2 regions of the Streptomyces sp. NPDC005195 genome follow, and region 1 is predicted to be linked to the other one. Evidence: predicted binding sites of a transcription regulator. Region 1 holds the regulator's gene; the other holds the start of a gene.

Region 1 (9,904 bases):
CTCGTCGGCGAGCGGGACGACCACCGCGTGCCGGGGGTCACCGCCGCCGGACGGGGAGACCGTCAGCTCGACCGGCTTGCCCGCCGTGCCCACCAGCAGCGGCCCGGGACCGGCCACCGGGTCCACCGGCTGCCCGCCGACCTGGACGATCGCGTCCCCGGCCCGCACCGCGACCCCGGGCGCGGCGAGCGGTGCCCGCGCGTCGGGGTCGGAGGTCTCCGAGGGGAGGATCCGGTCGATGCGCCAACTGCCGTCCTCGTGGCGGGAGATGTCCGCCCCGAGCAGTCCCTGGGCCCGGTCGCCGCCGCTCCGGCCGCCGCCCGGGGTCACATACGCGTGGGAGGTGCCCAGTTCGCCCTGCACCTCCCAGAGCAGGTCCACCAGGTCGTCGTGGGTGGCGATCCGGTCGAGGAGCGGGCGGTAGCGGTCGAGTACGCCCTCCCAGTCGGCCCCGCCCAGATCGGGCCGCCAGAAGTTGTCCCGCATGAGGCGGCCCGTCTCGTCGTACATCTGGCGCCACTCGGCGGCCGGGTCGACCGTCTGACGGATCCGCGAGAGGTCGACGGTGATGTTGGTGTCGCTGTCGTCGTCGTTCGAGGCGCGGCGGTCACTGGGGACGAGTTTGAGCTTGCCGTCGGTCCACAGCAGGACCCGCTTGCCGTCGCCGGTGACGGCGAAGTGGTTGGCGTCCGCGGCGAGATGCTCGATGCGGTGCTGGGCCAGGTCGTACCGCTCCAGCTCGGTCTTCGGGTCCGGGTCGTCCGGGGTGGCGCGGGAGGCACCGAGCACCCCGCGGACCGGGTGGCGCAGCCACAGCAGCCCGTCCTTGGCGGCCCGCAGCGTCGAGTAGCGGGCGGCCTCGACGGGGAACGGGACGATCCGGTCGCCGAGCCCTTCGAGGTCGATCCGGGTCGCGGGGGTCCCCTCGCTGTCGGGCGTCTCGGCCCCGCGGCTCTCGGGGGCCTCGAAGGCACGGCCGTGCCGCTGCGGTCCGAAGGGGGACGGGGTGGTCGCGGCCAGCGTGATCAGGTGCGGGCGGGATCCGTCCACGAACGCCAGGTCGAAGACGTGCTCGTCGTAGACCGGGTCGAAGGAGCGCGCGGAGAGGAAGGCCAGGTGCTTGCCGTCGAGGGTGAACGCGGGCGCGTAGTCACGGAAGCGCAGCGGCGTCGCCTCGGTGACCGACAGGTCCGCGGTGTTCGCCAGTTTCAGCTGGCGCAGCGGACGCGGGCCGGGGTGCGACCAGGCGAGCCAGGCCGAGTCCGGCGAGAAGACCAGCCCGCTGACGTCCCCGTCGGCGCTGCGGTCGACCTCGCGCACCTCCCCGGTCTCCCGCTCGACGAGCAGCACCCGTCCGTCGTGCGAGGCGACGGCGGCGCGGCTGCCGTCGGGTGCCATCGCGAGCCCGAGGACGCGGCCGAGCTGCCCGGCGGCGAGCCGGCGCGGGGTCGCTCCGGGTGCGGTCCCGGTCGCCGGGGCGAACTCCAGCGCGTCGTCACCCGCCGCGTCGGTCACCCACACGACGTGCTCCTCGCCCTCCACCCGGAAGGTGCGCGGCAGCCGGGCGCGCACGCCGGGCCGGGCGGCGAGCGCGCGGGCCGGACCCGAGCGGTGGGTGATCCAGTGGACGGAGCCGCGCACGGAGACCGCGCTGCCGCGTCCGGTGTGGTCGGGCGCGGCGGCCGAGAACCAGCGGGACGCGCTGACGGGGTGCGGCTGCTGGTCGACGCGCTGTCCGCCGAGCCGGATGTCGAGCCTTCGCGGCTCGGCGCCGTCCAGGTCGTCGAGCAGCCACAGTTCACCGGCGGACGCGTAGACGACCCGGGTGCCGTCGGTCGCCGCGTGCCGGGCGTAGAAGCCTTCCCCACCGGGGGTGTGGCGGCGCAGGTCCGAGCCGTCGGCGAGGGACGAGTAGAGGGCCCCGACCCCTTCGTGGTCGGACAGGAACGCGAGCCGCTCCCCCGCCCACAGGGGGTATTCGAGGTTCCCGTCCAGCTCCTCGTGCAGGCGTACGAACTCGCCGTCGCCCTCGCGGTCGATCCACAGCTTGCCCGCGGTGCCGCCGCGGTACCGCTTCCACCAGGCGGCCTCGCGTCCCATCGGGGCGGACAGGAGCACCACGCCCGGCCCGCCGTGCGCGACGTCGCCGACCGGCCCGTACGGAAGGGTGGTGGCGGGACCGCCGTCGAGTGGGACGGCCCGCGCCCAGCTGCGCCGCAGGCTCGCCTGGCCCTGGGCGCTGAGGGCGAGCACGTGGCCGTCCGGGGTCCAGCCGCGCACCTGGGTCCGCGGATTTCCCCAGTACGTGAGCCGTCTGGCCGCTCCGCCCGCCAGCGAAGCCACGTGCACCTCGGGCGCGCCGTCCCGGACGGAGGTCCAGGCGACGCTCTCACCGTCGGGCGAGATGCGCGGGTGGTTCACCGGGACGTTGTCGGCGCTGACCCGCCAGGCACGGCCGCCGCCGTCGAGGGGAGCGACCCAGACGTCGTCCTCGGCGGTGAACGCGACCAGATCTCCACGCAGATGCGGGAAACGGAGGTAACCGGATGATACGGACGATGCAGGCTGTGTCACCCGATCACCCTATGCAGCGACAGCTCACCCGGAAAGGGGTTTGGATCACTTGCCCTGGATCGACCGGGGGCCGCGCGCGCCCCGGTCAGTTGCGCAGGAGCAGCCACTCCTGGAGCTCCACGAGGTTGCCCTCCGGGTCCTTGAGATGGGCCACGCGCATGCGGTCGGTCATCGGCGCGGGACCGTGGGCGATGACGCCGCCGCGCGAGACGACACCGGCGCAGTAGGCGTCGAGGTCGTCGACGCGCAGGACGACCAGGGAGCGGTGTCCCGTCGCCGAATCGCCCAGCTCACCGAGGATCCGGGCCATCATGGCGCGGTCCTGGAGGGCGATGCCCGCGGAGCCGGTGGCGGCGCTGAACTTCTCGTAGGGTCCCTCGACCGCCCCCGACTGGGGCTTGAGGCCGAGGACTTCGGCGTAGAAGCGGTAGCAGGCCGGGAAGTCGGCGACGAGCAGCCGTACCTGGGCGAGTTCCAACGCATCCCCCGTGGGTGTTCGTTCAGGACCAGCGGCCGGTGCGCCCCAGCAGCAGCGCGGTCGCCGCGGTCCCTGCGGTCGACGTACGCAGCACGCTACGCCCCAGCCGGTACGCCTTCGCACCCGCCTGCGCGAAGAGGTCCAACTCCTCCGGGGAGACGCCCCCTTCGGGTCCCACGACCAGCACGATCCTTCCGGACGTGGGCAGTTCGGCCGTGGCGAGCGGCTCGCTGCCGTACTCCCGGTCCTCGTGCAGCACCGCCGCGAAGTCGGCTTCGGCCAGAAGTGCGGCAACCTGCTTGGTAGTTGCCGCGTCCGCGACCTCGGGGAAGCGCACCCGGCGGGACTGCTTGCCGGCCTCGCGCGCCGTCGCCCGCCACTTGGCGAGTGCCTTCAGACCCCGCTCGCCCCTCCACTGCGTGATGCAGCGCGAGGCGGCCCAGGGAACGATCGCGTCCACCCCGGTCTCGGTCATGGTCTCGACGGCCACCTCGCCCCGGTCACCCTTGGGCAGGGCCTGGACGACGGTGATACGGGGGGACTGGGGAGGTTCCTCGGCGAAGGAGTCGATGCGGACGGTCAGCCGGTCCTTGCCCTCGGCGCCGACGACGACGCACTCCGCCCAGCGCCCGGCACCGTCGGTGAGGACGACGTCCTCGCCGGGCTGCAGCCGCTTCACCGAGACGGCGTGCCGGCCCTCGGGGCCGTCCAGGACATAACGCCCTCCGCTGTCCGCGTCGAAGTGCTCGACCACGAATACCGGTGCCGTCATCGCTCCGCACCGCCCGCTCCGTCGGCCGTGGACAACGCTGTCCTCGCCGCGTCCAGCTCGGCGCACAGCACCTCCACCAGCTGCCCCGCGGACAGTTCACGGGCCATCCGGTGCCCCTGCCCCGCCCACAGGGCCATGCCCTGCGCGTCGCCCGCCCTGGCCGCCGCCTTGCGCAGCGGGGAGGTGAGGTGGTGGACGTCGGGGTACGCGGCGGGCGCGTACGGGCCGTGCTCCCGCATGAAGCGGTTGACCAGACCGCGCGCGGGGCGGCCGGAGAACGCGCGCGTCAGCTCCGTGCGGACGAAGAGGGGGTTGGTCAGGGACTGCTTGTGCACGGCGTGCGCGCCGGACTCCGGGGTGGCGAGGAACGCCGTACCGAGCTGCGCCGCGTTCGCGCCCGCGGCGAGCGCCGCGGCGATCTGGCTGCCGCGCATGATGCCGCCGGCGGCGACGACCGGGATCTGCACGGTCTCGCGGACCTGGGCGATCAGGGAGAGCAGTCCGATCCCCGTGCCGTCCGTCTCCGGGTTGTCGCGGTGGGTGCCCTGGTGACCTCCGGCCTCCACGCCCTGCACGACGACCGCGGCGGCCCCCGCCCGCTGCACCGCGAGGGCCTCCTCGGCCGTGGTCGCGGTGATCATGGTGAGCGTGCCGGCCCGGGCGAAGGAGTCCAGGACGTCACGGGTGGGGCAGCCGAAGTGGAAGGAGACCACCGGCACCGGGTTGTCGAGGAGGACCGCGAGCTTGGCGTCGTAGCCGTCGTCGCGGCCGCTGTCCGGATCGCCCAGCTCCGTCTCGTACCAGGAGGCCTCACCTGCCAGCTGGTGGGCGTACACCTCGACGGTGGCCGGGTCCGCGTACTCGGCCTGCGGCATGAAGAGGTTGACCCCGAAGGGCCGGCTCGTCAGCCCGCGCACCTGCTTGATCTCCTGGTACATACCGTCGGCGGTCTTGTACCCGGCGGCGAGGAACCCGAGCCCGCCGGCCTCGGACACGGCGGCCGCGAGGTGCGGGACGGAGACGCCGCCCGCCATGGGGGCCTGCACGATCGGGTGAGGGAAGAGATCGGTCAGTGCGGAGGACATGACGGCATGTTGTCACGTCCTCCGAACAAGTCCGAAATCCGGCCTTCCGCCCGCCGTGGGCCGCCGGGGCGGACGGTCCACGGCCCTTTTCCGCCCCGCCGCCCCTGCCGTTCGCCGTCCGGGTCAGCGGCCGTTGAACGCGTCCTTCAGCCGGGAGAACAGGCCCTGCTGGCCCGGCTGGAACTGCCCGGTCGGACGCTCCTCGCCGCGCAACTGCGCCAGCTCCCGGAGCACCCGCTCCTGCTCGACGTCGAGCTTGGTCGGCGTGGTGACCTCGACGTGCACGATGAGGTCGCCCCGGCCGCCGCCGCGCAGATGCGTGACGCCGCGCCCGTGCATCGGGATCGACTGCCCGGACTGCGTGCCGGGCCGGATGTCGACCTCCTCCAGACCGTCGAGGGTCTCGAGCGGCACCTTGGTGCCGAGCGACGCCGCGGTCATCGGAATGGTGACCGTGCAGTGCAGGTCGTCACCGCGGCGCTGGAAGGTCGAGTGCGGCAGCTCGTGGATCTCCACGTAGAGGTCGCCGGCGGGACCGCCACCGGGCCCGACCTCGCCCTCGCCCGCGAGCTGGATCCGGGTGCCGTTGTCGACACCCGCCGGGATCTTCACCGTGAGCGTGCGCCGGGACCGGACTCGTCCGTCCCCCGCGCACTCCGGGCACGGGGTCGGCACGACGGTGCCGAACCCCTGGCACTGCGGGCACGGGCGGGACGTCATGACCTGGCCCAGGAACGACCGTGTGACCTGGGACACCTCGCCTCGCCCGCGACACATGTCGCAGGTCTGGGCGGAGGTCCCGGGCGCGGCGCCCTCACCGCTGCAGGTCGCGCACACGACGGCCGTGTCGACCTGGATGTCCTTCGTCGTGCCGAAGGCGGCCTCGTCCAGCTCGATCTCGAGCCGGATCATGGCGTCCTGGCCGCGCCGCGTGCGCGACCGGGGGCCACGCTGCGACGCCGTGCCGAAGAAGGCGTCCATGATGTCCGAGAAGTTGCCGAAGCCACCGGCGCCGAAGCCGCCGGCGCCCGCGCCGCCCGCCTGGGACAACGGGTCGCCGCCGAGGTCGTAGACCTGCTTCTTCTGCGGGTCCGACAACACCTCGTACGCGGCGTTGATCTCCTTGAACCGCTCCTGCGTCTTCGGATCGGGATTGACGTCCGGATGCAGCTCGCGCGCGAGCCGCCGGAAAGCCTTCTTGATCTCGTCCTGGGACGCGTCGCGGCGCACGCCGAGCACGGCGTAGTAGTCCGTGGCCACTTAAGACTCCGCCAGGATCTGTCCGACGTACCGTGCCACCGCTCGTACCGCTCCCATCGTTCCCGGGTAATCCATGCGGGTCGGTCCGACCACGCCGAGTTTGGCTACTGCCTCGTCGCCCGAACCGTAGCCGACGGAGACCACGGACGTGGAGTTGAGTCCCTCGTACGCGTTCTCGTGACCGATCCGTACGGTCATGCCCGAATCCCCCGCCTCCCCAAGCAGCTTGAGGAGCACGACCTGTTCCTCCAGTGCTTCGAGCACCGGTCTGATCGTGAGGGGAAAATCATGTCCGAAACGGGTCAGGTTCGCGGTGCCGCCGATCATCAGACGCTCCTCGGTCTCCTCGACGAGCGTCTCCAGAAGGGTGGAGAGCACCGTCGCGACGGTACCCCGGTCGTCCGTCTCGAAGGCGTCCGGCAGGTCCTGGACGAGCGGCGGGACGTCCGCGAAGCGGCGGCCCGCGACCCGGCTGTTGAGCCGGGCCCGCAGATCCGCCACGGAGGTCTCCCCGAACGGCGCCGGACAGTCGATCATGCGCTGCTCGACCCGGCCCGTGTCCGTGATCAGCACGAGCATCAGCCGGGCGGGCGCCAGGGACAGCAGCTCCACATGGCGCACGGTCGATCTGGTCAGCGACGGGTACTGCACGACGGCGACCTGCCGCGTCAGCTGCGCGAGCAGCCGCACGGTCCGCCCGACGACGTCGTCGAGGTCGACGGCGCCGCCCAGGAAGTTCTGGATGGCCCGCCGCTCGGGCCCGGTCATGGGCTTGACGCCGGCGAGCTTGTCGACGAAGAGCCGGTAGCCCTTGTCGGTGGGGATGCGCCCGGCACTGGTGTGCGGCTGGGCGATGTACCCCTCGTCCTCCAGGGCGGCCATGTCGTTGCGGACCGTGGCCGGGGAGACCCCCAGCCGGTGCCGCTCCGTCAGCGCCTTGGAACCGACCGGCTCCTCGGTGCCGACGTAGTCCTGGACGATGGCGCGCAGCACTTCGAGCCTGCGTTCACTCAGCATCGCGCACACCTCCAGTTGTCGGTCCTCGTCGCCTCGCTTGGCACTCAGCGCGTGCGAGTGCCAGCATTTCCCGGCCCAGTGTACGGCCGGTGGGTATGGCCCCGGCAAGGGCGGGCCCGCGATCTTGAGCACGTATGCCGACGTGTCCCGCGATGTCTCACCGGCGTCCGTCCTCCGGCTAGCGTCACCGTATGAAGGTGACTTGGGAAGAGCCGGGGTGGGAGGAGCTGGCGCCGCACGTGGGGCGGCGGCGGCTTCCGGGCTGGGACTGCACGGCCGGGCTGGTCGTGGGCGAGACCGCGGCGCTCATGGTCGACGCGGGCGCGAGCCTCGGGGAGGGCGCGTGGTTGCGCGCCGAGGCGCGACGGCTCCTCGGCCCCGACCGGGACGTGACGCACCTCGCACTCACCCACCCGCACTTCGACCACGTCTTCGGCGCGGCGGCGTTCACGGGCGCGCAGGTGTTCGGGGCGGCCGGTCCCGGCGCGGTCTTCGCGCACGGGGGCGAGGAACTGCGCGTGGACGCCGTGCGCCACGGTCTGGACCCGCGTGACGCCGCCGAGGCCGCGGGCGCCCTGGTCCCCCCGCGGCACTCCGTGTCGGGCGAGCGGACGCTCGACCTGGGCGGCGGTGTGCGGGCCCTGCTGGCGGACGTGGGTCCCGGCCACACGGCGCACGATCTGGTGGTCCTGGTGACCGGGGAGGCCGGTTCCCCGGAGGTCGTCTTCTGCGGGGACCTGGTGGAGGAGTCGGGCGAGCCCCAGGCCGGTCCCGACGCCGCCCCCTCCCGCTGGCCGGCGGCGCTGGACCGGCTGCTCGCCCTGGGCGGCGACGAGGCGGTGTACGTGCCCGGTCACGGGGCCGCGGTGAACGCGGCGTTCGTCCGGGCTCAGCGGGACGCGCTGGCGACACGTTTCGGCGTGTCGTAGGGATCTCCCCGCCACCGCCCCGCCGATTCTCCTATCGTCATCCGAATGCGCCAGTACTCTCCGGATCTCACCCCGCCGTGGAAGAAGCCCAAGCCGGTGCCCGAGGTCCCCGCGGACCCGGGCCTGGTGGTCGAGGAGCCCGGTACGGGGTTCTGCGGGGCGGTGATCGGCTGCGAGGCGGGCACGGTGACACTGGAGGACCGTTTCGGCAAGCACCGGGTGTTCCCGCTGGAGCCGCGCGGTTTCCTGCTGGAGGGCAGGGTGGTCACGCTGGTCCGTCCGGCCGCGGGACCGGTACGGCCCGGCCGCACGGCATCCGGTTCGGTCGCCGTGCCGGGCGCACGGGCCCGGGTGGCGCGGGCCGGCCGCATCTACGTGGAGGGCCGCCACGACGCCGAACTGGTCGAGCGCGTCTGGGGCGACGACCTCCGTATCGAGGGTGTCGTGGTCGAGTACCTGGAGGGCGTCGACGATCTCCCCGCCGTCGTGGAGGAGTTCGCCCCGGGGCCGGACGCCCGGCTCGGCGTGCTGGTCGACCATCTGGTCCCGGGCACGAAGGAGTCGCGTATCGCGGCGGCGGTCACGAGTGACCACGCCCTCGTCCTCGGCCACCCGTACATCGACGTCTGGGAGGCCGTGAAGCCGTCCTCCGTGGGCATTCCCGGCTGGCCCCGGGTCCCGCGCGGGCAGGACTGGAAGACGGGCGTGTGCCGGGCCCTGGGCTGGCCGGAGAACACCGGCGCGGCCTGGCAGCACATCCTGTCCCGGGTGCGCTCCTACAAGGACCTGGAGCCGGAACTCCTGGGCCGGGTGGAGGAGCTGATCGACTTCGTCACGGCGCCGGAGTGACACGGGGGCCGGCGGGATCGGTGGCACCGGGGGCGTAGGTCTCGGCGGGGCCGTCGAGGTCGCGGGGGGGGGCGTGGGGGCCGCGGGTGTCGACGCGGCCGTCGAGTGCGTGGCCGTCGCGTCCTCGGCCGGCCACTCACCAGGGATCATGGACGCGGACCGCAGGCCACCGGGTGTTCAGTCCACCAGGTCCCGGACCACCGCGTCCGCGAGCAGGCGCCCACGCAGCGTGAGGACGGCGCGGCCCTCGTCGTAGGGGCCGTTCTCGAGGAGTCCGTCGGAGAGTGCGCGGCGGGAGGCCGAGAGCCCCTCCGGCCGGAGCAGGGAGAGCGGGCAGCCCTCGCGCAGCCGCAGTTCGAGGAGGATCCGCTCGACGCGGCGGTCCTCGCCGGAGAGCAGCTCACGGCCCGCACCGGGAGACCTCCCCGCCGCCAGCGCCGCCGCGTACGCCCCGGGGTGCTTCACGTTCCACCAGCGCACGCCGCCGACGTGGCTGTGCGCCCCCGGCCCGGCCCCCCACCAGTCCGCGCCGCGCCAGTACAGCTCGTTGTGCAGGCACCGGCCGGCCTCGGAGGTGGCCCAGTTGGACACCTCGTACCAGTCGAAGCCCGCCGCGGCCATCACCTCGTCCGCGATGAGGTAGCGGTCCGCGTGGACGTCGTCGTCCGTCATCGGGACCTCGCCCCGGCGGATGCGCCGGGCCAGCTGGGTGCCCTCCTCGACGATCAGGGCGTACGCGGAGACATGGTCGGGCCCGGCGCCGAGCGCGGCGTCCAGCGAGGCCCGCCAGTCGTCGTCGGACTCGCCGGGCGTGCCGTAGATCAGGTCGAGGTTCACGTGCTCGAAGCCCGCCGCGCGCGCCTCGGCGACACAGGCCTCGGGGCGTCCGGGGGTGTGCGTGCGGTCGAGCACCTTCAGCACGTGCTGCCGGGCGCTCTGC
Region 2 (9,904 bases), on a different contig from region 1:
CAGTACGGCATGCCGTTCGCGGCCTCCACGCGGCTGCTGTTCTTCAACGAGAAGCTCTTCGCCGACGCCGGTCTCACGCCGCCGCAGAGCTGGAGCGAGCTCGCGGCCGACGCCCGCGTGCTCAAGTCGCGGGGCGTGAAGTTCCCCTACGCCCTGCCGCTGGGCCCGGAGGAGGCGCAGGCGGAGACCATGCAGTGGCTGCTGAGCGGCGGCGACAGCTACACCGACGACGTCGGCACGTACCACCTCGACTCGACGGAGAACGTCGGCACGCTCACCTGGCTCAAGAACGAACTGGTCGGTAAGGGGCTCACCGGACCCGTCGCACCTGCCAAGCTCAACCGCGCCGACGCTTTCGCGGCGTTCGCCCGGGGCGAGGTCGGGATGCTCAACGGGCACCCCACGCTGATGAAGGCGGCGGCCGACAAGGGTGTGAAGTTCGGCATGGTGCCGATGCCGGGCGTCGACGGCACGGCCAAGGCGACGATGGGCGTCGCCGACTGGATGATGGCGTTCAAGCACAACGGCCACCGGGAGCAGATCGGCTCCTTCCTGGACTACGTCTACAGCGAGAAGAACGTGCTGGCCTTCTCCCACGAGTACGACCTGCTGCCGGTGACGACGTCCGCGTCCCAGGCGATGAGCGCCGACGTGAAGGACAAGGAGCTCGTCCCGTTCCTCGACGAGCTGCCCACCTCGCAGCTCTACCCGGTCGGCAAGATGTCCTGGGCGTCCGTCAGCGCCGACATCAAGCGGGACATCGGCAAGGCGGTCGCTCCCGACGGCAGCCCGTCCGGGGTCCTCGGCGCGTTGCAGCGCACGGCGACCATCAGGGACAGCAGGCGCTGACAGACCGGACGGACCGGTGGACCGGTGCACCCGGGCGGGTGTCGGTGGTGGGGGTTACGGTGCTGTCCATGACGTCCATGGAGGAGCTCGGGGCGCGGGAGCGGGCGGTTCTCGCCATGGAGCGGCGGGGGTTCGCCGGGCCGGGTGCGAAGGAGCGGGCGATAAGGGAGCAGCTCGGGTTGGCGCCGGTGCGGTATTACCAGCTTCTCAACGCCCTGCTCGACGATCCGCGGGCGCTGGCGCATGATCCGGTCACGGTGAACCGGCTCCGCCGGATCCGGGCGGGCCGCCGCGACGACCGCTGAACCGGGGGTTTGTTCGGGGTCGCGCCGATAGGGTCGGCGCATGGGCAGTCATGCGGAATCCCCGGAACACCCCGAGACCACGGACACCGTCCCGACACCGGCGACCGCCGCGGGCAGGGACGGGCTGCAAGCCATCCTCACGCACCCCGCCCGCACCGTGATCGCACTCGACTTCGACGGAACCCTCGCCCCCATCGTCCCCGACCCCGAGCAGGCCCGCGCCCACCCCGCCGCGGTCCCCGCCCTCGCGGCCCTCGCCCCGAAGGTGGCCTCGGTCGCCGTCGTCACCGGCCGCCCCGCCGGCGTCGCGGTGCGCCACGGCGGCTTCGCGGGTGTCCCCGGCCTCGACCACCTCGTCGTCCTCGGCCACTACGGGGCCGAACGCTGGGACGCCCGCACGGGCACCGTCAGCGCCCCCGCCCCCCACCCCGGCGTGGCGGCCGTCCGCGCCGAGCTGCCGGGAGTCCTCGACCGGATCGGCGTCTGGCAGGGCACCTGGATCGAGGAGAAGGGCCGCGCGGTCGCCGTCCACACCCGCCGCGCCACGGACCCGCAGGCCGCCTTCGAGTCCCTGCGCGAACCCCTCGCCGACCTCGCCACCCGGCACGGCCTGATCGTCGAACCCGGCCGGATGGTCCTGGAACTGCGCCCGCCGGGCATGGACAAGGGCGTCGCCCTCCTGGAGTACGTCCGCGAGGTGGGCGCCGAAGCCGTCCTCTACGCGGGCGACGACCTCGGTGACCTCCCCGCCTTCGCCGCCGTCGACAAACTCCGCTCGGACGGCGTCCCGGGCCTGCTGGTGTGCAGCGGCAGCTCGGAGGTCGCGGAACTCGCCGAACGCGCCGACCTGGTGGTGGACGGCCCCGCCGGGGTCGTGCGCCTGCTGAGGTCCCTGGCCGACCGACTGGACCGGTAGCCCCGGCCGTCGCGGCGGCCGTGACGCGACGGCCTCACTCCTCCAGCGCGCGCAACTGCTCCAGGAACCACTGCGCCGGAGGCAGGGCCGTCGCCGCCGCGGCGAGCCGCTTCGTACGCTCGGCCCGCTCACCGGCCGGCAGCGACAGGGCCTCGTGCAGCGCCCGCGCGGTGCCGACCACGTCGTACGGGTTCACCGCGACCGCGTCCTCGCCCAGCTCCTCGTACGCCCCGGCCTCCCGGGACAGCACCAGCACGCACCCCTCGTCGGAGACGACGGGCATCTCCTTGGCGACGAGGTTCATACCGTCCCGGATGGGGTTGACGAGAGCGACGTCGGCGAGCCGGTAGGCGGCCAGCGAGCGGGCGAAGTCGTCCTTGACGTGGAGCACGACCGGCGTCCAACCCGGTTTCCCGTACTGGGAGTTGATCTCGTCCGCCAGGGTCTGCACGGCGGCCGTGTAGTCCCGGTAGACCGCCAGGTCCTGCCGGGAGGGGTAGGCGAAGGCCACGTGGACCACCCGCTCGCGCCACTCCGGGCGGTCCTCCAGGAGCTGCCGGTACGCCAGCAGGCCCCGCACGATGTTCTTCGACAGCTCGGTGCGGTCGACCCGCACGATCGCCCTGCGGGCGCGGCCGTCGGGGCCCTCTCCGATCTGCTCGCGCAGCGCGGCCATCCGCTCGGCGACGTCCCCCTCGTGGGAGCGCCCGCGCAGGAAGTCCGCGTCCGCGCCGAGCCCGTGCACGCCGACCCGGGTGTCGCCGAGCCCGCCGACGAGCGCCTCGCAGCAGGCGGTGAACGCGTTCGCCCAGCGGTGCGTCAGGAAGCCCAGCCGGTCCGCGCCGAGCATGCCGCGCAGGACCTGCCCGGCGATGTCGTCGGGCAGCATGCGGAAGTAGTCGACCGGCGCCCACGGGGTGTGGGAGAAGTGGCCGATACGCAGGTCGGGGCGGAGTTCGCGGAGCATGCCCGGGACCAGGGTCAGGTGGTAGTCCTGCACGATCACCACGGCGCCCTCGGCCGCCTCGTCCGCCAGGGCTCGCGCGAACGCGCGGTTGTAGTCCTCGTACGACGACCACTGGCGCCGGAACTCCTGGTCGAAGACCGGCTCCAGCGGTGTCTGGTACAGCATGTGGTGGACGAACCACAGCACCGAGTTCGCGATGCCGTTGTACGCGTCCGCGTGCACCGCGGCGTCGATGTCCAGCATCCGCACGCCGTCCTCGCCGACCCCGCGCCGGACCGCCTCGCGGTCACCCTCGCCGAGCGCCGAACACACCCAGAGGGCCCCCGCGTCCGGACCGATCGCGGAGAGGCCCGAGACCAGCCCGCCCCCGCCGCGCCGGGCCTGGAGCGAGCCGTCCTCGCGCACCTCGTAGGAGACCGGGCCGCGGTTGGACGCGACGAGGATCCGGTGGGCGCCGTGCGGTGAAGCCGATGAAGCCGTTGAAGCCATGCCTCGAAACCTAGCCCGGCACCGAAACGCTCAAACGTTCCCGTCGGCCGTATGCGACGAAGGACACGGACCGCGGGCCGGTGGGGCCGGTGGCACCGTCCACCACCCCCTCACCAGGGGCGCGGTTCACGCGGCCCTGCGTGTGACGTACTCGGAGATTTCGGCCATCGGGGGGCGTTCCTCCGTGTCCACCGGGTAGGTACGCGGCTCGAAACCGTCCTCGCCCCGCTCGAACTGGGTGAGGGACGGCCGGATGAGGTGACCGCGGGCCAGCCGGAGCTGCGCCGTGCGGTAGATCGCGGCGGACATCCGGCCCAGCGCCTGCCCGTCCTGGTGGCGGTGCTTGCGCTCGCCCACGTCGACCTGGGCGAGCGCGTCGAGGCCCACCAGGTGCAGGGCGTCGACGAGCATGCCCAGTTCGACGCCGTAGCCGACGGGGAAGGGGAGCTGTTCGAGCAGCGAGCGGCGGGCCGCGTACTCGCCGCCGAGCGGCTGGACGAACCCTGCCAGCTGAGGCCAGTGCATGTTCAGCAGCGGACGGGCCATGAGTTCGGTGACGCGGCCGCCCTGGCCCGCGGCGCCGGCCAGCGGGCGGTCGTACATCCCCTTGACGAGGTCCACGCCCGGCTCGGTGAGCAGCGGGCCCACGATCCCGGAGACGAAGTCCGACGAGAACTCCCTCAGGTCCGCGTCGATGAAACAGACGATGTCCCCGCTCGTCACGAGGAGCGACCGCCACAGGACCTCGCCCTTGCCGGGCACGGCCGGGATACGGGGCAGGATCTCGTCCCGGTGCACGACGCGCGCGCCCGCCGCGGCCGCCACCTGCGAGGTGCGGTCGGCCGAACCCGAGTCGACGACGACGATCTCGTCGACGAGGGGCACCTGGCGCATCAGGTCCTCGCGGATGACGGCGACGATCTCGCCGACCGTCTCCTCCTCGTTCAGCGCGGGCAGCACGACGCTCACCGTGGAGCCCGAGGCGCGTTTGGCGGACATGATTCTGTGGAGCGGGCGATCGGCCACGGACCAGGAGCGGGTGCTCAGCCAGCGCTCTACTTCCTTCAGCACAGTCTGCGGCTCCTCACTGTCTGATCACCCGATGTCTCACGGCGTGATCCATCTCGCGGTTCGGACGACTATCTCAACTGTCCTGGCCTTCGGTTACAGTCTTGAACAACGCGGATGACCATCGCATGTCGTAGATCATCCCGGATCGCAGACCAACAACCGAATACCGCTCATCCAGAGGGGCAGAGGGATACGGCCCGATGAAGCCCCGGCAACCCTCCAGCCGGTCTCGTACCGATCATCGCTGATCGCGTCGCGGGGCTCCCGGCTCGGGAAGGTGCCACATCCGTCTCACGGCGAAGTGCGTCGTGAGGAAGATGAGGAGAAAGGGCCTCGCCTCCATGGCTGCGCAGACTGTTGCAAGCACTCCGGACGCCGCGACCTCCGCGAACCCGTCCCCTTCCGCCCCTTCTGCCGTTTCCGCCGGCTCCGTCGATCTGGGACCCGCCGCGGCGCTCTCCTGCCGCGAGTGCGGCCACCGCGTGCCGCTCGGCCCGGTCTTCGCCTGCGAGGAGTGTTTCGGACCGCTCGAGATCGCCTACGACTTCTCGGCCTACGACACCGAGGAGCTCCGGGCGCGCATCGAGGCGGGCCCCGCGAACATCTGGCGTTACGCGCCGCTGCTCCCCGTCCCGGCCGACGTCGCCGACAAGCCGAACATCAACCCGGGCTGGACCAGGCTCGTCAAGGCCGACAACCTCGCCCGCGAGCTGGGCGTCGACCCGGGCAGGCTCTTCGTCAAGGACGACTCGGGCAACCCGACGCACTCCTTCAAGGACCGCGTCGTCGCCCAGGCCATCGAGGCCGCCCGCGCCTTCGGCTTCACCACCCTCTCCTGTTCCTCGACCGGCAACCTCGCCGGCGCGGTGGGTGCCGCCGCCGCCCGCGCCGGCTTCCGCTCCTGCGTGTTCATCCCGCACGACCTGGAGCAGGGCAAGGTCGTCATGGCCGCGGTCTACGGCGGCGAGCTCATCGGCATCGAGGGCAACTACGACGACGTGAACCGCTTCTGCTCCGAGCTGATCGGCGACCCGGCCGGCGAGGGCTGGGGCTTCGTCAACGTCAACCTGCGGCCGTACTACGCGGAGGGGTCCAAGACTCTCGCGTACGAGATCTGTGAGCAGCTCGGCTGGCAGCTGCCCGACCAGCTCGTCGTGCCGATCGCCTCCGGTTCCCAGCTGACCAAGATCGACAAGGGGCTGCAGGAGCTGATCAAGCTCGGCCTCGTCGAGGACAAGCCCTACAAGATCTTCGGCGCGCAGGCCGAGGGCTGTTCACCGGTGTCCGTCGCCTACAAGGCCGGCCATGACGTCGTGCGGCCCCAGAAGCCGGACACCATCGCCAAGTCGCTCGCCATCGGCAACCCCGCCGACGGCCCGTACGTGCTGGACATCGCGCGGCGGACGGGCGGGGCCGTGGAGGACGTGAACGACGAGCAGGTCGTCGACGCGATCAAGCTGCTGGCGCGTACCGAGGGCATCTTCGCCGAGACGGCCGGCGGTGTGACGGTGGGTGTGGCCAGGAAGCTGATCGAGAACGGGCTGCTCGACCCGACGCTCACGACGGTCGTGCTGAACACCGGTGACGGCCTCAAGACGCTGGACGCGGTGGCCGGCACCGGGCTGACCGCGACCATCCGTCCCAGCCTGGACTCCTTCCGCGAGGCCGGCCTCGCGTAGCCGCCCGGCCGGGGAGGCCGTTCCCCGGCCGCGGGCCCGCGGGGGCCGTCCGCGCGGTTCCGCGCGCCCCCGCCGGGGCGCTTCCAGCCGTACGCCACCATCCGACCGGGAGGTCACCGCATGAGCGTCAACGTCCGTATCCCCACCATCCTGCGCACCTACACCGGCGGCCGGTCCGAGGTGACCGCCGAGGGAGGGACCCTCGGTGAGGTGATCTCCGACCTGGAGAAGAACCACACGGGCATCGCCGCGCGCGTGCTGGACGACGAGGGCAAGCTGCGCCGGTTCGTCAACGTGTACGTCAACGACGACGACGTCCGCTTCGAGCAGGGCCTGGAGACGGCCACGCCGGACGGCGTGGGCGTGTCGATCATCCCGGCCGTCGCCGGAGGCTGACGGGCGATTACCCACGGTGAGATCATTACCGTGGGTAATTCCAATCACCGAGAGTTCATCGAATTGCCCCCTCCGTGAGAGAAGCGGAGGGGGCAATTCTGTATGGTTGAGCGGGGTACAGTTGGGGAACCCGCCGCCTTATCCATGCCGGGTGCATATGAGTGCACGTCCCGCCTGCGATAAGAAATGGCCAAAGTGCACGGCGCTTTTGAGCCTTATGCGGCCTTTATGGGGCCCGAGTTGCCCTAAATCTTCGCGAATTCTCCCTGTATTCCTGATCGGGCGTGCCCAGAATTCTCGTCCGATTGACCTGTTGCAGACGGCAGTTGGGCAGATACATTCAGCCGCGGTCGACGCGTTCCGGCGCACACCCCCAATCCGTTGGGGGGTGGAGGTCTGACCCGGGCCCGCGAAGTGCGGTCCTGTGCAAGGGCCAGTAATAGGGGAGTTAGGCATGGCTCAGGGCACCGTCAAGTGGTTCAACGCGGAGAAGGGGTACGGCTTCATCGCGGTCGACGGTGGTGCGGATGTTTTCGTCCACTACAGCGCGATTCAGATGGACGGCTACCGCACCCTGGAAGAGGGTCAGCGAGTCGATTTCGAGATCTCGCAGGGCCAGAAGGGGCCGCAGGCGGACATGGTCCGGCTCGCGACCGGCTGAAGCACGCGCCGACTGACTGTTCGACGTGACGAAGGGCTCGTATCCCTCTGGGGTGCGAGCCCTTCGGTATGTCCGTAGGTCCGCGGACCGTCCGGATGACCGGCCGTGGACCGTCCGGGGAACCGGCCGCCAACCGTCCGGGGAACCGGCCGCGAACCTGCGAAGACTCTGTCCGGGACTCCTCCCCGGGCCCCCGCGCGACCTCGCGGGGGCGGTCGCGGACCCCCTTCGGAGGGTGGTCGTGCCGCCCCTGTTCACCTGGGGATCCTCCCGAGTCGCTTGCACTCGGCAGGGGCGAGTGCTAATCATTGCGTTAGCACTCTGAAGGTGAGAGTGATAACGAAGGACCGGGTCGGTGAGGCCCGCAGGCCAGGTGGTGCAAGGAACCACGAGGCAGGCAGGCCGTCCGTCGCGGGCGCCAGCGCGGTCCGGAGCAATCCACCCCAGTCCGGGAGGACCACTTCACATGGCCAAGATCATCGCGTTCGACGAGGAGGCACGGCGCGGTCTCGAGCGCGGGATGAACCAGCTCGCCGACGCCGTCAAGGTCACCCTCGGCCCCAAGGGCCGCAACGTCGTCCTCGAGAAGAAGTGGGGCGCCCCCACGATCACCAACGATGGTGTTTCCATCGCCAAGGAGATCGAGCTCGAGGACCCGTACGAGAAGATCGGCGCCGAGCTGGTCAAGGAAGTCGCCAAGAAGACGGACGACGTCGCCGGCGACGGTACGACCACGGCGACCGTGCTGGCCCAGGCGCTCGTGCGCGAGGGTCTGCGCAACGTCGCCGCCGGCGCCAACCCGATGGCCCTCAAGCGCGGTATCGAGAAGGCCGTCGAGGCCGTCTCCGGTGCCCTGCTCGAGCAGGCCAAGGATGTCGAGACCAAGGAGCAGATCGCTTCCACGGCCTCCATCTCCGCCGCCGACACCCAGATCGGCGAGCTCATCGCCGAGGCGATGGACAAGGTCGGCAAGGAAGGCGTCATCACCGTCGAGGAGTCCCAGACCTTCGGTCTGGAGCTGGAGCTCACCGAGGGTATGCGCTTCGACAAGGGCTACATCTCGGCGTACTTCGCCACCGACATGGAGCGGATGGAGGCGTCGCTCGACGACCCCTACATCCTCATCGCCAACTCCAAGATCGGCAACGTCAAGGACCTGCTCCCGCTCCTGGAGAAGGTCATGCAGTCGGGCAAGCCGCTGCTGATCATCGCCGAGGATGTCGAGGGCGAGGCCCTGTCGACCCTGGTCGTCAACAAGATCCGTGGCACCTTCAAGTCCGTCGCCGTCAAGGCCCCGGGCTTCGGTGACCGCCGCAAGGCCATGCTCGGCGACATCGCCATCCTCACGGGCGGCGAGGTCATCTCCGAGGAGGTCGGTCTCAAGCTGGAGAACGCCGGGATCGACCTGCTCGGTCGCGCCCGCAAGGTCGTCATCACCAAGGACGAGACCACGATCGTCGACGGCTCCGGCTCCGCCGACCAGGTCGCCGGTCGCGTGAACCAGATCCGTGCCGAGATCGAGAACTCGGACTCGGACTACGACCGCGAGAAGCTCCAGGAGCGCCTGGCGAAGCTGGCCGGCGGCGTGGCCGTCATCAAGGCCGGTGCCGCCACCGAGGTCGAGCTCAAGGAGCGCAAGCACCGCATCGAGGACGCCGTTCGCAACGCGAAGGCGGCCGTCGAGGAGGGCATCGTCGCCGGTGGTGGCGTGGCCCTGCTCCAGGCTTCCTCGGTCTTCGAGAAGCTCGAACTGACGGGTGACGAGGCGACCGGCGCCAACGCCGTGAAGCTCGCCCTGGAGGCTCCGCTCAAGCAGATCGCCGTCAACGGTGGTCTCGAGGGTGGCGTCATCGTCGAGAAGGTGCGCAACCTGCCCGTCGGTCACGGCCTGAACGCCGCGACCGGTGAGTACGTCGACATGATCGCCGAAGGCATCATCGACCCGGCGAAGGTCACGCGCTCTGCTCTGCAGAACGCCGCCTCCATCGCCGCGCTGTTCCTGACCACCGAGGCCGTCATCGCCGACAAGCCGGAGAGGGCCTCCGCGGCCGCTCCGGGCGGCATGCCGGGCGGTGACATGGACTTCTGATCCGCCTCCGGCTGATCACTGTCCTGACGTTCCGAGGGCGGTACCCCTTCTGTGGGGGGTACCGCCCTCGGGCGTGTCCGGGGTCACACAAAGGCGCGGAGGGCGCCGGAATGCCGCGCCGGACCCGGCGGTTGAGGAAACGAGTGGTTGATGCGCATGCACATACCGTGTGGAATGCACCGTCAGCCGTCCGCCCGATGACCGACCGCCCTCCCCGAGGAGTCCCGTACGTGACTGCCAACGCCGCCTCCCGTGCCGCCGAGATCCTGTCCCGCCCCGTCGTCCTGAACGGCCTGACCGTCCCGAACCGGATCGTGATGGCACCGATGACCCGGCAGTTCTCGCCGGGCGGCGTTCCGGGCGAGGACGTCGTCGGGTACTACGCCCGCCGTGCCGCCGCGGGCGTCGGCCTCATCGTCACCGAGGGCACCTACGTCGGCCACGAGTCGGCCGGAGGGAGCGACCGTGTCCCGCGCTTCCAC

The links. The regulator HrcA, encoded in region 1, represses chaperone genes, less so after heat shock. The targets are predictions, from matches to a motif close to TTNGCACTCNGNNNNNCNGAGTGCNAA.
Region 2: groL (chaperonin GroEL) is a predicted target of HrcA. The motif match lies at 7,647-7,673, and genes of this name have one in related genera.

The regions. Positions count from the first base shown of each region.
Region 1 is NZ_JBEXHZ010000002.1:208,569-218,472, reverse strand. It holds gene ABZV34_RS03540 (S41 family peptidase) at 1-2,574, opposite strand, end outside; gene ABZV34_RS03535 (VOC family protein) at 2,660-3,052, opposite strand; gene ABZV34_RS03530 (16S rRNA (uracil(1498)-N(3))-methyltransferase) at 3,075-3,824, opposite strand; gene ABZV34_RS03525 (nitronate monooxygenase) at 3,821-4,909, opposite strand; gene dnaJ (molecular chaperone DnaJ) at 5,033-6,169, opposite strand; gene hrcA (heat-inducible transcriptional repressor HrcA) at 6,170-7,186, opposite strand; gene ABZV34_RS03510 (MBL fold metallo-hydrolase) at 7,378-8,115, shown strand; gene ABZV34_RS03505 (DUF3097 domain-containing protein) at 8,161-8,964, shown strand; gene hemW (radical SAM family heme chaperone HemW) at 9,142-9,904, opposite strand, start outside.
Region 2 is NZ_JBEXHZ010000003.1:224,185-234,088, reverse strand. It holds gene ABZV34_RS05495 (extracellular solute-binding protein) at 1-849, shown strand, start outside; gene ABZV34_RS05490 (DUF3263 domain-containing protein) at 927-1,154, shown strand; gene otsB (trehalose-phosphatase) at 1,195-2,070, shown strand; gene ABZV34_RS05480 (trehalose-6-phosphate synthase) at 2,105-3,526, opposite strand; gene ABZV34_RS05475 (glucosyl-3-phosphoglycerate synthase) at 3,653-4,597, opposite strand; SAM riboswitch class I at 4,765-4,921, shown strand; gene thrC (threonine synthase) at 4,939-6,276, shown strand; gene ABZV34_RS05465 (MoaD/ThiS family protein) at 6,397-6,672, shown strand; gene ABZV34_RS05460 (cold-shock protein) at 7,127-7,333, shown strand; gene groL (chaperonin GroEL) at 7,800-9,422, shown strand; gene ABZV34_RS05450 (NADH:flavin oxidoreductase) at 9,620-9,904, shown strand, end outside.